DNA from 2 places in the Burkholderia sp. KL41 genome. Region 1 is predicted to be linked to the other one. Evidence: riboswitches for the same ligand, from Rfam matches in the RefSeq annotation. Region 1 holds a riboswitch; the other holds the start of a gene.
The links. Region 1 has a riboswitch for manganese ahead of PQB87_RS05395 (TMEM165/GDT1 family protein). Riboswitches for the same ligand answer to the same signal wherever they lie in the genome.
Positions count from the first base shown of each region.

Region 2: linked by a shared signal. The riboswitch ahead of PQB87_RS31900 (sodium:calcium antiporter) and the one ahead of PQB87_RS05395 (TMEM165/GDT1 family protein) in region 1 are both predicted to bind manganese.

Region 1 covers NZ_CM174446.1:1,129,890-1,136,387, reverse strand. Annotated here, with positions in the region: gene xdhC (xanthine dehydrogenase accessory protein XdhC) at 1-784, shown strand, start outside; gene PQB87_RS05410 (adenosine deaminase) at 803-1,828, shown strand; gene PQB87_RS05405 (hypothetical protein) at 1,856-2,203, shown strand; gene guaD (guanine deaminase) at 2,200-3,516, shown strand; yybP-ykoY riboswitch at 3,667-3,804, shown strand; gene PQB87_RS05395 (TMEM165/GDT1 family protein) at 3,883-4,455, shown strand; gene PQB87_RS05390 (DUF4136 domain-containing protein) at 4,510-5,208, opposite strand; gene pepN (aminopeptidase N) at 5,396-6,498, shown strand, end outside.
Region 2 covers NZ_CM174447.1:3,233,133-3,239,630, forward strand. Annotated here, with positions in the region: gene PQB87_RS31880 (heavy metal sensor histidine kinase) at 1-512, shown strand, start outside; gene PQB87_RS31885 (DUF1289 domain-containing protein) at 586-771, opposite strand; gene dmeF (CDF family Co(II)/Ni(II) efflux transporter DmeF) at 774-1,781, opposite strand; gene PQB87_RS31895 (metal/formaldehyde-sensitive transcriptional repressor) at 1,794-2,069, opposite strand; yybP-ykoY riboswitch at 2,190-2,364, shown strand; gene PQB87_RS31900 (sodium:calcium antiporter) at 2,439-3,449, shown strand; gene arsH (arsenical resistance protein ArsH) at 3,523-4,260, opposite strand; gene arsC (arsenate reductase (glutaredoxin)) at 4,238-4,660, opposite strand; gene arsB (ACR3 family arsenite efflux transporter) at 4,681-5,751, opposite strand; gene PQB87_RS31920 (ArsR/SmtB family transcription factor) at 5,748-6,080, opposite strand; gene PQB87_RS31925 (copper-binding protein) at 6,292-6,498, opposite strand, start outside.

The DNA of each region.
Region 1 (6,498 bases):
CGCGCGCCGGCTCGAACGGCTCGCGCTCGGCCCGAGCCTCGGCCAGTGCTGCGGCGGCGCCGTGGTGCTCGCGTTCGAGCGGCTCGACGTCGGCGATCTCGGCTGGATCATGTCGCTCGCGAAGCGTGTCGCGGCCGGCGCCGCGACCGTGCGTAGCGTATCATTCGGCCCCTCGCCGGGCGCGCCGCTGTTGAGCGAGCCCGAATCGGAAGCCGCGCGTGCCGACTGCCTGCTGTGGGAAACCGGCGGCGTGTCGCTGATGACCGAAACGATCGCGCCGTATGCGTTCCCCGTCGTGCTGTTCGGCGCCGGGCACATCGGCACCGCGCTCGTGAAGGTACTGGCGACGCTGCCGTGCCACGTGCGCTGGATCGACGGGCCCGATGCGGTGTTCCCGCCGGCCGACACGCTCGCCGGCATCGGCAACCTCGCGATCGAGGCGGCCGCTGCCCCGGCCGACACCGTCGACACGGCGCCGCCGCAGTCCTACTTCGTCGTGATGACGCACGACCACGCACTCGATTTCGTGCTGGCCGAGCGCATCCTGCGACGCGGCGACTATGCATACTTCGGGATGACCGGCTCGCACGCCAAGCGCGTGCAGTTCGATCATCGCCTCGCGGCGATCGGCATCGACCCGGCCCAGGTCGCGCGGATGCGCTGCCCGATCGGTGTCGAAGGCATCATCGACAAGGCACCCGAAGTGATCGCGATCTCGGTGGCTGCGCAATTGCTGCAGGCCGTCGAAGCGAACGCGGCCGCGCAGGCTTCCCCTACCTACTGACCGACCAAGAACGACGCCATGACCCCGACATTCAAGGACAAGATTGCCCGCGCGCCGAAAGCGGAGCTGCACATCCACATCGAAGGCTCGCTCGAACCCGAGCTGATCTTCGCGCTCGCGCAGCGCAACGACGTGAAACTCGCATACGACTCGATCGACGCGTTGCGCGCCGCCTACGCGTTCACCGACCTGCAGTCGTTCCTCGACATCTATTACGCCGGTGCGAGCGTGCTGCTGACCGAGCAGGATTTCTACGACATGACGGCCGCGTACTGCGAACGCGCGCTCGCCGACAACGTCGTCCACACCGAACTGTTCTTCGATCCGCAAACGCACACCGAACGCGGCGTGCCGATCGAGACGGTAGTCGCGGGCATCGAGCGCGCACTCGCCGATTACGAGCAGCGCGGGCTGTCGAGCAAGCTGATTCTGTGCTTCCTGCGCCACCTGTCCGAAGAGGACGCGCTCGCGACGTTCGAATCCGCGCTGCCGCTGTTCGAGCGCTATCGTCATCGCCTGATCGGCGTGGGCCTCGATTCGTCCGAACTCGGCCATCCGCCGACGAAGTTCGCGCGCGTGTTCGACAAGGCACGCGCGCTCGGGCTGAAGCTCGTCGCACATGCGGGCGAGGAAGGCCCGCCCGCATACATCTACGAGGCGCTCGACGTGCTGAAGGTCGACCGGATCGACCACGGCGTGCGCAGCATCGAGGACGCGGCCCTGGTCGAGCGTCTCGCCAGGACGCGCACGGCACTGACCGTCTGCCCGCTGTCGAACCTCAAGCTGTGCGTATTCGACGACATGGCGAAACACACGCTGAAGGCGCTGCTCGATCGCGGCGTCGCGGTGACGATCAACTCCGACGATCCGGCCTATTTCGGCGGCTACGTCAATGAAAACTACTTCGCGACGGCCGAAGGGCTGCAACTCACGGATGCCGAAGTCCATGCGGTGATCCGCAACGGCTTCGAGGCATCGTTCATCGATCCGGCGCAGCGCGACGCACTGTACGCGCGCCTCGACGCGTACTGGCAGGCCGCCTGACGGCCCGCATCGAGGAACCCCAGACAGATGAAACACGGCAACGGCATCCGCTTCGCAACCACCGGCCCGGCATCGCGCCGGAACGGTCGCGTGCGTGCCCGCGCGGCGAGCGCGCCATTCGTCGTCGCCCGCCCGTGCTTGCCGTCGCGGTTTGCCGCTGCGGTCGCCGCCGCACCGGTCGCGAACGCAGCGGCTGCGAGGCCCGCCGGCAACCACTCGCCGGCGGCTTCGGCCGCCACGTTCGCCCGCGCAATCGCCTCCGGTCGCGCCGCACGCAGCGTGCCGCTACCGCTCGCGAAGCGCCGTCCCGCCGCCCTCCGGCGTCGATCGCTTTCTTCTGTTCGCCTTACCTTGATGCAGGACCATTCGTCATGACGCAAACCGCTTTCCGTTCCCAGCTGCTGACTTTCAACGGCGACCCGGCGCAATCGAGCCAGGCCGCGAACTACGAGACCGACGGCCTCCTGATCGTCGACGACGGCAAAGTCGTCGCGGCCGGCCCGTACGCGCAGCTCGCCGCGACGCTCGCGCGCGACGCGATCGTCCATGACCTGCGCGACAAGCTGATCGTGCCCGGCTTCATCGACACGCACATCCACTATCCGCAGACGGACATGATCGCGTCGCCGGCACCGGGACTGCTGCCGTGGCTGGACAAGTACACGTTCCCGACCGAGCGCCAGTTCGGCGATCCCGAGCATGCGCGCGAGGTGGCCGACTTCTTCGTCGACGAACTGCTCGCCTGCGGCACGACGAGCGCGCTCGTCTACTGCACGGTGCACAAGCAGTCGGCCGATGCGCTGTTCGCGGCGAGCGACGCGCGCGACCTGCGGATGATCGCGGGCAAGGTGCTGATGGATCGCAACTGCCCCGAATTCCTGCGCGATACCGCGCAATCCGGTTACGACGACAGTGCCGAGCTGATCGGCCGCTGGCACGGCAAGGGCCGCCAGATGTACGCGCTCACGCCGCGTTTCGCGCCGACGTCGACCGAAGCGCAGCTCGAGGCGTGCGGCGAACTCGCGCGCCGCCATCCGGACGTGTTCGTACAGAGCCACGTCGCGGAGAACGTCGACGAGGTGAAATGGGTGGCCGAGCTGTTCCCCGGCCATCGCAGCTATCTCGACATCTACGACCGCTACGGGCTGCTGCGCCCGCGCGCGGTGTACGGCCACTGCATCCACCTCGACGACGAGGACCGCCGCCGGATGGCCGAGACGCGCACCGTCGTCGCGCACTGCCCGACGTCGAACTTCTTCCTCGGCAGCGGGCTGTTCGATTTCGACAAGGCCGGTGAATACGACGTGCCCGTCACGCTCGCGACCGACGTCGGCGGCGGCACGTCGTTCTCGATGCTGCAGACGATGAACGAAGCGCACAAGGTCGCGCGGCTGTCGGGCCACCACCTGACCGCGACCCGGATGTTCTGGCTCGCGACGGCCGGCGCCGCGCAGGCGCTCGACCTCGCCGACACGGTCGGCACGCTCAAGCCGCGCACGGAGGCCGACTTCGTCGTGCTCGATCCGCGGGCCACGCCGCTGCTCGCGCGCCGCACGAAGCGCGCGGATTCGCTCGAGGAACTGCTGTTCGCGTTCGCGCTGCTCGGCGACGACCGCGCGGTGTACCGCACCTATGCGGCCGGCAAACTCGTCCACGAGCGCGGGGCGGCGCGCCGCCCCGCCGCGTAACGGCGTTCCGGGGGGTGTCCCGGCAGGCGCGGGCGTTCGCCGCCGCGTCTGCCTGCCCGTCTGCCCGTCTGCCGTACAGCCGGAGCTTGCCGAGCACCAGGCGCCGCGCCGCTCGACCGCTTTCCCGCGCGCGACACGCCGTGCTAGAATTCGCCGCTCATTGGGGAGTAGCCGCTCCGCTCGATGTCCCGCGCCCCCGGCGCGCATCGTGACGGAGGCGTCCGTCAACAGACTTGGCCTTGCGGCCATGGCGGGCGCAGCCACCTAGGCCTGGCGAGACCGATGGTTCACAGTGCGCCGCATCAGGGCCCGGCGCGCCGTGGATCGTCGCTCGCACGCACAACACCGGCCCGTGGAACCCCATACGTGTCCCAAGCCTTCCTGATCTCCACCGGCGCCGTCGCCCTCGCTGAAATCGGCGACAAGACCCAATTGCTTTCCCTCGTCCTGGCCGCGCGCTATCGCAAGCCGGTGCCGATCATTCTCGGCGTGCTCGTCGCGACGCTCGTGAACCACGGTTTCGCCGGCGCGCTCGGCGAATGGCTCGGCGCGCTGGTCACGCCGTCGATCATGCGCTGGGCGCTCGCGTTCTCGTTCATCGCGATGGGGTTGTGGATCCTCGTGCCGGACAAGCTCGACGCCGACGAGGCCAATGCCAACCGTTCGCGGCTCGGCGTGTTCGGCGCGACCCTCGTCGCGTTCTTCCTCGCGGAAATGGGCGACAAGACGCAGATCGCGACCGTCGCGCTGGCCGCGCGCTTCCAGGACTACATCGGTGTCGTGGCCGGCACGACGTTCGGGATGATGCTCGCGAACGTGCCCGCGATCCTGCTCGGCGACCGCTTCGCGCACCGCCTCCCGACGAAGCTGGTGCACGGCATCGCGGCCGTGCTGTTCGTCGTGCTCGGCGCGCTGGCGCTGCTGGGCGTCGGGGTCTGACGGGGAAGAAAACGGCAGGCGCGGCCGGACGGCCGCGCCGAGGCTGATGCCGCGTTACTTGGCGGCGGCGCCCGAAGCGGGCGCAGCCGGCACCGCGCGCTCGTTGGCGGCCGGTGCCGCCGGGCCGCCGCGCTTGTCGACCGGCAGCCGGACCGAGCGAACCGCGCCGTTCGACAGCGGGAAATCGGCGAGCGCGCTGCGCGCGAGGAACGGCATCGCGTACAGCAGCGTGCCGTTGTCGCCGGTCGTGCGCGCGGACACGTTGTAAACCTCCTTGCCCGTCGCGCGCTCGGTGATGCGGATGCCGAGCGTGTAGTCGAACACCTGGTACGTCTGCGCGACATAACCGGCCGGCATCGGCCCCCAGGGCCCCCACGGGCCCCACGGCCCGCGCCGCCAGTACGGCCCCGGCCCGACGAACCACGGATCGTAATAGACGGGCTGCGGCACCGTCACGAGATCGCTGCCGACCGCATAGGTCAGCCCGACGAGATACCGCGCCTGCGCCTGCGGCACCTGCCGGAACGCATACGTGGACAGCTCGTTCGCGACGATCGGCTCGTAAGTCGACTGCTCGATGCTGTTCTTCTGCGCATCGGTGCGGGTGAACGCATAGGTGCGTGTCGCGTCGCTGCCGCTCCAGTCGGAGAAGGCCGTGACCTGGGTCGTCACGTAGCTGGTGCAGCCGGTCAGCAGCGCCACGCACAGCACCGCCGCCCAGCCCGCACCGCGTTGAATCCATTCGCGTTTCATGTTGATCCTCTTCGATCCGTCACCCGTTCGTCGCACCGCGCGAACCGTAACGGGATGCCGATAATACGCGGACTCCCGGAACCGGTAAAAAGTTCGCCCGGCACGCAGCCGCAAGCCTTTGTACAATGGCCCGGTTCGCCCGGCCCGTGCCACGGGCCCGTCCCCCACACCACCGATCTCGACGACCATGTCCGACAACGCTTCCTCCACCGTGATCCGCCGCGCCGACTACACGCCGCCGGCCTTTCTCATCGATACCGTTGCGCTCGAATTCGATCTCGCGCCGGCCCGTACGATCGTCAGGAATACGATGCGCGTGCGCCGCAACCCGGACGCCGCGCCCGCGCCGCACCTGGAGCTGATGGGCGAAGCGCTCGAATTCGTCGGCGCACGGCTGGACGGCGCGCCGCATGGCGCCGTGCGCGCGCACGAGCACGGGCTGACCGTCGAGAACGTCCCCGATGCATTCGAGCTGACGCTCGAAAGCGCATGCGCTCCCGACCAGAATACGACGCTGTCGGGTCTCTATGTATCGAGCGGCAACTTCTTCACGCAGTGCGAAGCCGAGGGCTTTCGCCGCATCACCTACTTCCTCGATCGCCCGGACGTCATGGCGTCGTACACGGTGACGCTGCGCGCCGACAAGGCCGCCTACCCGGTGCTGCTGTCGAACGGCAACCTCGTCGATTCCGGCGACCTGCCCGATGGCCGCCACTTCGCGAAGTGGGAAGACCCGTTCCGCAAGCCGAGCTACCTGTTCGCACTGGTCGCCGGCAAGCTCGTCGCGATCGAGGAGAAGATCACGACCGGCTCGGGCAAGGAAAAGCTGCTGCAGGTGTGGGTCGAGCCGGCCGATCTCGACAAGACGCGTCACGCGATGGATTCGCTGATCCATTCGATCCGCTGGGACGAGAAGCGCTTCGGCCTCGAGCTCGATCTCGACCGCTTCATGATCGTCGCGGTCGGCGACTTCAACATGGGCGCGATGGAAAACAAGGGGCTCAACATCTTCAACACGAAGTACGTGCTGGCGAACCCCGAGACCGCGACCGACACCGACTTCGCGAACATCGAGTCGGTGGTCGGCCACGAGTACTTCCACAACTGGACCGGCAACCGCGTGACCTGCCGCGACTGGTTCCAGCTGAGCCTGAAGGAAGGGCTGACGGTGTTCCGCGACCAGGAATTCTCGGCCGACATGGCCGCGGGCGACGCCGTCGAATCGGCGGCCCGCGCGGTCAAGCGCATCGAGGACGTGCGGGTGCTGCGCCAGTTGCAGTTCGCCGAGGA
Region 2 (6,498 bases), on a different replicon from region 1:
TGATCGAGAACATGCTGTTTCTCGCGCGCACCGACAATGCGCGTCAGCACCTGAAGACCACCGAACTTGACGCGGGCGGCGAACTGCGCCGGCTCGCGTCGTATTTCCAGGCGCTTGCCGATGAAGCCGGCGTGCGCATCGACGTGCAAGGCGAAGCGACCGTCGTCGCCGATGCGACGCTGTTCCGGCGCGCCGTCAGCAATCTCGCGTCGAACGCGCTCGAACATGCGCAAGCCGGGTCGACGATCGAGCTGGCGGTGTCCACGCAAGGCGGGTATGCGGTCGTCGAAGTCACCAATCGCGGCGCCGCGATTCCGCCCGAACAGGTCGAACGGATCTTCGAGCGCTTCTACCGCATCGATTCGTCGCGGCACGGCGCGGCGCGCAACGCGGGCCTCGGGCTCGCGATCGTGAAATCGATCATGGAGCTGCATCGCGGCAAGGTCGAGGTCGCAAGCCGTGACGGGCGCACGACGTTTGCGCTTCATTTTCCGCGCGGCGTCGAAGGGTAAGGCGTTTCCCGCGCGTGTCGCATCGGCGTGACGGCCGGCGCAACACCAGGCGAAGCACGACGACGACGCCCCTTCACTCCCCCGGTTCGCGCCGGATTTTCGCCTGGCGGCGATTGCGGTCGTTCAGTATCTGGTGCCGGCGATGGTCGGTCAGCTTCTTCCAGTCGCGCGCCTCGTCGCGCGTGCGCAGGCAGCCGACACAAAAGCCCGTCCGGCCGTCGAACGCGCACAGCTCGATGCACGGTGATTTCACGGCCACGGTCAGGCCGCCTTCGCAGGCGTCATCACTTCGACGGTCACGTGGGACACGCCGTCGAAACCCTCGATCAGCGCATGGTAGAAACGCGCGTCGCGCACCGTCTCGACGGTTTCGACCGACACGATCGCACTCATGTGGCCCGGCCCGACACGCCACACGTGAAGATCGTTGACCGTGTCGCCCAGCGCCTCGATCGCATCACGTATGCGCGCAGCCAGCCTGCGATCGACGTTGACGTCGAGCAGGATGCCGCCGGTATCGCGCATCAGCCCATACGACCAGTTCGCGATCACGAGCGCGCCGACAATGCCCGCAACGGGGTCCATCCAGACCCAGCCGAATGCACGTGCGAGCAGCAGGCCGACGATGGCCAGCACCGACACGGCCGCGTCGGCGATCACGTGAACGTAGGCCGACCGGATGTTGTGGTCGCGATGGGCCGCCGTGTGCGAACCGTGATCGTGATGCTCATGATGATCATCGTCGTGATCATGGTCGTGGTCGTGCCCATGATGATGACCGTGCCCATGGCCATGCCCGTGGTGATGGCCGCCGCTCAGCAGCCACACGCTGGCGAGGTTCACCGCGAGCCCCAGCACGGCAATCGGAATCGCTTCGCCGAAGTGAATGGGAACGGGCGCCAGCAGACGCGCAACCGCCTCGTAGCCGATCAGGATCGCGATCATCGCGAGCACGATCGCGCTCGTGAACCCGGCCAGGTCGCCCAGCTTGCCGGTGCCGAACACGAAGCGCGGATCGTCGGCATGCTTGCGCGCATAGGTATAGGCCAGCGCGGCGATCAGCATCGCGCCCGCGTGCGTCGACATGTGCAACCCGTCGGCGACGAGCGCAAGCGACCCGAACAGCGTGCCGCCGACGATCTCGGCCACCATCATTGCCGAGCACAGGCCGATGACCATCCACGTCCTGCGTTCGTTCTGCTCGTGCGCCGCACCGAGAAAGATATGGTCGTGCCCCGCGCCGAACGCGTCATCCCGGAAAGCGTTCATGTCCTGCCTCGATTACTTGAAATAGCTGTGCACCACGTCGATCAGCTGCTCGGTCGCGCTGCCTTCGTGTGCGTCAGGTTCGTGCGCATCGACCAGATGCTCGCGAATGTGGTCTTCCAGCACGACGGCGAGCAGCCCGTTCATCGCGCCGCGACAACTCGTGATCAATTGCAGGACCTCGTTGCAGCCGCGCTCCTCCCCGAGCGCGCGCTCGATGGCCTCGACCTGGCCCTTGATCCGGCGCACGCGGTTCAGCAGCTTCTGTTTTTCACGAACGGTATGGCTCATCGACGACGGGCTCCTGAATAGGGAGGGGGAGTATATATCCGGAAGGGTTCCCGTATAGGGGAGAGGGGTATATTTTTTCAGGATGAATGCTTGTCGAAAGCAACCCGCTCGGCTAGACTGCCCTTCGTCTTTGGGGAGTAGCCTGCTTTCCGTCTCCGGAAAGCGAACGCGTCAACACACTCGGCCTGCGGCCGTGGCGCGTTCAGCCTGATCGGCCTGGCGAGACCATCGGCACATCGCGTCGTTCCTGGTCGGACGTCGGCGGATGTGCCATGGTTCGTCAACGTCCGACCACGGAGTCCCCATGTTCCCCGCCGCCCTCTCCCCGCGTTTCGCCGCTATCCGCACGCATGCCTGCGGAGGTGCCGCATGACGTTCATGTTCGTCGAACTGGCGGTCATGCTGATCGTCATCCTCGTCGCCGCCGAGGTCTTCACCAATGCGCTCGAACATCTCGGCGAACGCCTGAAGATTTCCGAAGGCGTCACCGGTTCACTGTTCGCCGCCGTCGGCACCGCGCTGCCCGAAACGATGGTGCCGCTGCTCGCGCTCGCCGGCGGCACGGCAAACCCGGCCGTGAACGAGGAGATCGGTGTCGGCGCGATTCTCGGCGCGCCGCTGATGCTCGCCACGCTCACCACGTTCCTGATGACGCTCGCGGTGATCCGCTCGCGCGGGCCGCGCGGCACGATCGCGCCCGAACGGACGGGTTTCGTGCGCGACCTGAACTACTTCCTCGCCGCGTTCTCGCTGGCCACCGCCGCGATGTTCGTCCCGCATCACAACAGCGCCGTGCGCGCGCTGCTCGCCGCGATGCTGGTCGGGATCTACGTGATGTATGTCGTGATGACGTTCCGTGCGTCGAACCAGCTCGTCGATGCCGGGCATGGCACCGAGGCGCCGCACAAGATGTTCCTGTCGCGCCTGGGCTTGCCGACCAACCTGGCGACCATCGCGCTGCAGCTGCTCATCGGCGTCGCGCTGCTGGTCGGCGGGGCGAAGGGTTTCATTCACGGCGTGGAAGGCGTGTCGCACGTGCTCGGCGTCTCGGCATTGCTGCTGTCGCTGATCATCGTGCCGATCGCGACGGAGTTGCCCGAGAAGGTCAACAGCGTGCTGTGGATCCGCCGCGGAAAGGACACGCTCGCGTTCGGCAACATCACCGGCGCGATGGTGTTCCAGGGCACGCTGCTGCCGGCGATCGGCATCATGCTGACGCCATGGGAGCCGCGCCTCGAAGTGCTGACCGGCGTGATCGTCACGCTCGCGGCGGCCGCATGGCTGCGCGTCAATGCGCGCACGCGCGGGCTCGCGATCTGGGCGTTGCTGGCGAACGGCGCGGGTTACGCAGCCTATCTGTTCCTGACGCTGGCCCGGTAACCGGGCTCACCCGGCACGGGCACGCTGCTCCGGTGCGAACGATGCACCGCCGCGCCGCGTGCCCGCGAGCGGGTCAGATGCGTGCCTGGTTCACACGCTGCGACAGTTGTTCTGCGCTTTCCTTGCGCTCGCTGTACCGGTCCGTCAGGTACGCGCCGACGTCGCGCGTGAGCAGCGTGAACTTGACCAGTTCCTCCATGACGTCGACGACCCGGTCGAAATACGCGGACGGCTTCATCCTGTCGTCGTCGCCGAACTCCATGAACGCCTTCGCGACGGACGACTGGTTCGGAATGGTCAGCATGCGCATCCAGCGCCCGAGCACCCGCATCTGGTTGACCGCGTTGAACGATTGCGATCCGCCGCTGACCTGCATGACCGCCAGCGTCTTTCCCTGCGTCGGCCGTACCGCGCCGACCGACAGCGGAATCCAGTCGATCTGCGCTTTCATCACGCCGGTCATCGCGCCGTGCCGCTCGGGGGAGCACCACACCATGCCCTCCGACCATTGCACGAGCTCGCGCAACTCCGCCACCTTCGGGTGATGCTCGGGTGCATCGTCGGGCAACGGCAATCCGGCCGGATTGAAGATCCTGACATCGGCGCCCATGGCCGTCAGCAGCCGCGCCGCCTCCTCGACCAGCAGCCGGCTGAACGAACGCGCGCGCAACGAACCGTAGAGCAGCACGATGCGTGGCGGATGCGTCGACGGGCGCGCGGGTTGCAGCAGGCTCGCATCCGGCACGCGAAAGAGCGCGGCGTCGAGTTGCGGCAGATCGTTCAGGCGGTCAGACACGCTTGCCCTCCGCATCGATCACGATTTCGCCGTCTTCCTTTGCAAACGGCCCGTTCTGCGGATCGGGCAGGATATCGAGCACCTGTTCGGACGGGCGGCACAGCCGCGTGCCGAGCGGGGTGACGACGATCGGGCGATTGATCAGGAGCGGATGCGCGACCATGAAGCCGATCAGATCGTCGTCGCTCCATTTCGGATTGTCGAGATCGAGCGCGTCATACGGTGTGCCCTTGCGACGCAGCACGTCGCGAACGGGGATGCCCATCGCCGCGATCAGCGCGCGCAATTCATCTTCCCCGGGCGGCGTGTCGAGGTACAGCACGACACGTGGTTCGACGCCGCTGTTGCGTATCATCGCCAGCGTGTTGCGCGACGTGCCGCAATCGGGGTTGTGATAGATCGTGATGTCGGTCATTTCCGGAATCCTGATTGATTTCACGCGCGCTCGTACCAGCCCTTCGAACGGTTGACGACGCGCACGACGAGCAGCATGACCGGCACCTCGATGAGCACGCCGACGACGGTCGCGAGCGCCGCGCCCGAGTGGAAGCCGAACAGGCTGATGGCTGCCGCCACGGCCAGCTCGAAAAAGTTGGACGCGCCGATCAGCGCCGACGGGCACGCGATGCTGTGTTTCTCGCCGACGGCGCGATTGAGCCCATAGGCGAGCGCTGCGTTGAAGAACACCTGGATCAGGATCGGCACCGCGAGCAGCGCGATCACCAGCGGCTGCTTCAGGATCGCCTCGCCCTGGAACGCGAACAGCAGCACCAGCGTGGCCAGCAGCGCGGCGATGGACCAGGGGCCGACCTTCGCCATCGCGCGGTCGAACGCCGCCTGCCCCCTGGCGAGCAGCAGCCTGCGCCACGCTTGCGCGAGGATCACCGGGATGACGATATAGAGCACGACCGACGTGAGCAGCGTCGCCCATGGCACCGTGATGGCGGACATCCCCAGCAGCAGGCCGACCAGCGGCGCGAAAGCGATCACCATGATGCTGTCGTTCAGCGCGACCTGCGACAGCGTGAACAGCGGATCGCCGCCGGTCAGCCGGCTCCACACGAACACCATCGCCGTGCACGGCGCGGCGGCCAGCAGGATCAGGCCGGCGATATAACTGTCGATCTGGTCGGCCGGCAGCATCGGCGCGAACAGCTGCCGGATGAACAGCCAGCCGAGCAAGGCCATCGAAAACGGCTTGACGAGCCAGTTCACGACGAGCGTGACGCCGATCCCCCGCACGTGCTGGCGAACCTCATGCAACGCGCCGAAGTCGACCTTGACGAGCATCGGCACGATCATCACCCAGATCAACAGCCCGACGGGCAGGTTGACCTGAGCGTATTCCAGGCGGCCGATGCGCTGAAAGAGCCCCGGCAGTGCCAGGCCCAGCGCGATGCCGAGCACGATGCACAGCGCCACCCAGACGGTCAGGTAGCGCTCGAATGATCCGATGGCGGGCCTGGCCGCCGCGGCTTGCGACGGGGCCGCGTGCGAGCCGCTCATGTGCGATCCCCGCAGCAGGCCGGCGCCGCCGGCACGCCGCACGCAGCGCCGGCGCAGCAGTTTTCGGTCAGGAACCCGATGAGGCCGCTCATCGATTCGAAGTTCGCCGCGTAATAGATGAACCGGCCGTCCTGACGCGCGGTGACCAGCTCCGCATGCGACAAATCCTTCAGATGGAACGACAGGCTCGATGGCGACAGCCCGATCTGCTGGGCGATCGCACCGGCCGGCAGCCCTTGCGGCCCGGCGACGACCAGCGCGCGAAAGATGGCCAGGCGCGCTTCATGAGCAAGCGCGCCCAGGGCGCGCACGACGAGATTGGAGTCCATGGCGCGAAGGATAGCGCCTTCATTTCCATATTTCAAGAATTGTTGAAATAAAGGTGTCCATCCCCTGCCGAATTGGCATAACTGGGCTGCACCCGACCCGCCGCGCATCGTCGAACGCCGCCGCGCGAGCCGCATCCGGTCCGACATGCGCGGCGCCGGTGCGGCCGCCGCCCCGGTTCACGGGCGGGCGAGGCACCGGCGTGCCGTCAGGTCAGGACGCCTTCACGAGCTTGACGATCGTCAGCGTGCCGTCGACCTTCTCGATCCGCACCTTGACCTTGTCGCCCGCATGCGCGTGCTCGAGCATCGCCGCGTCCTTCGCCTTGAACGCCATCGTCATCGGCGGCATCCCGACGTTGTCGAGCGCGCCGTGCTTCAGCGTGATCCTGCCGCTCGCGGCATCGACCTTCTTCACTTC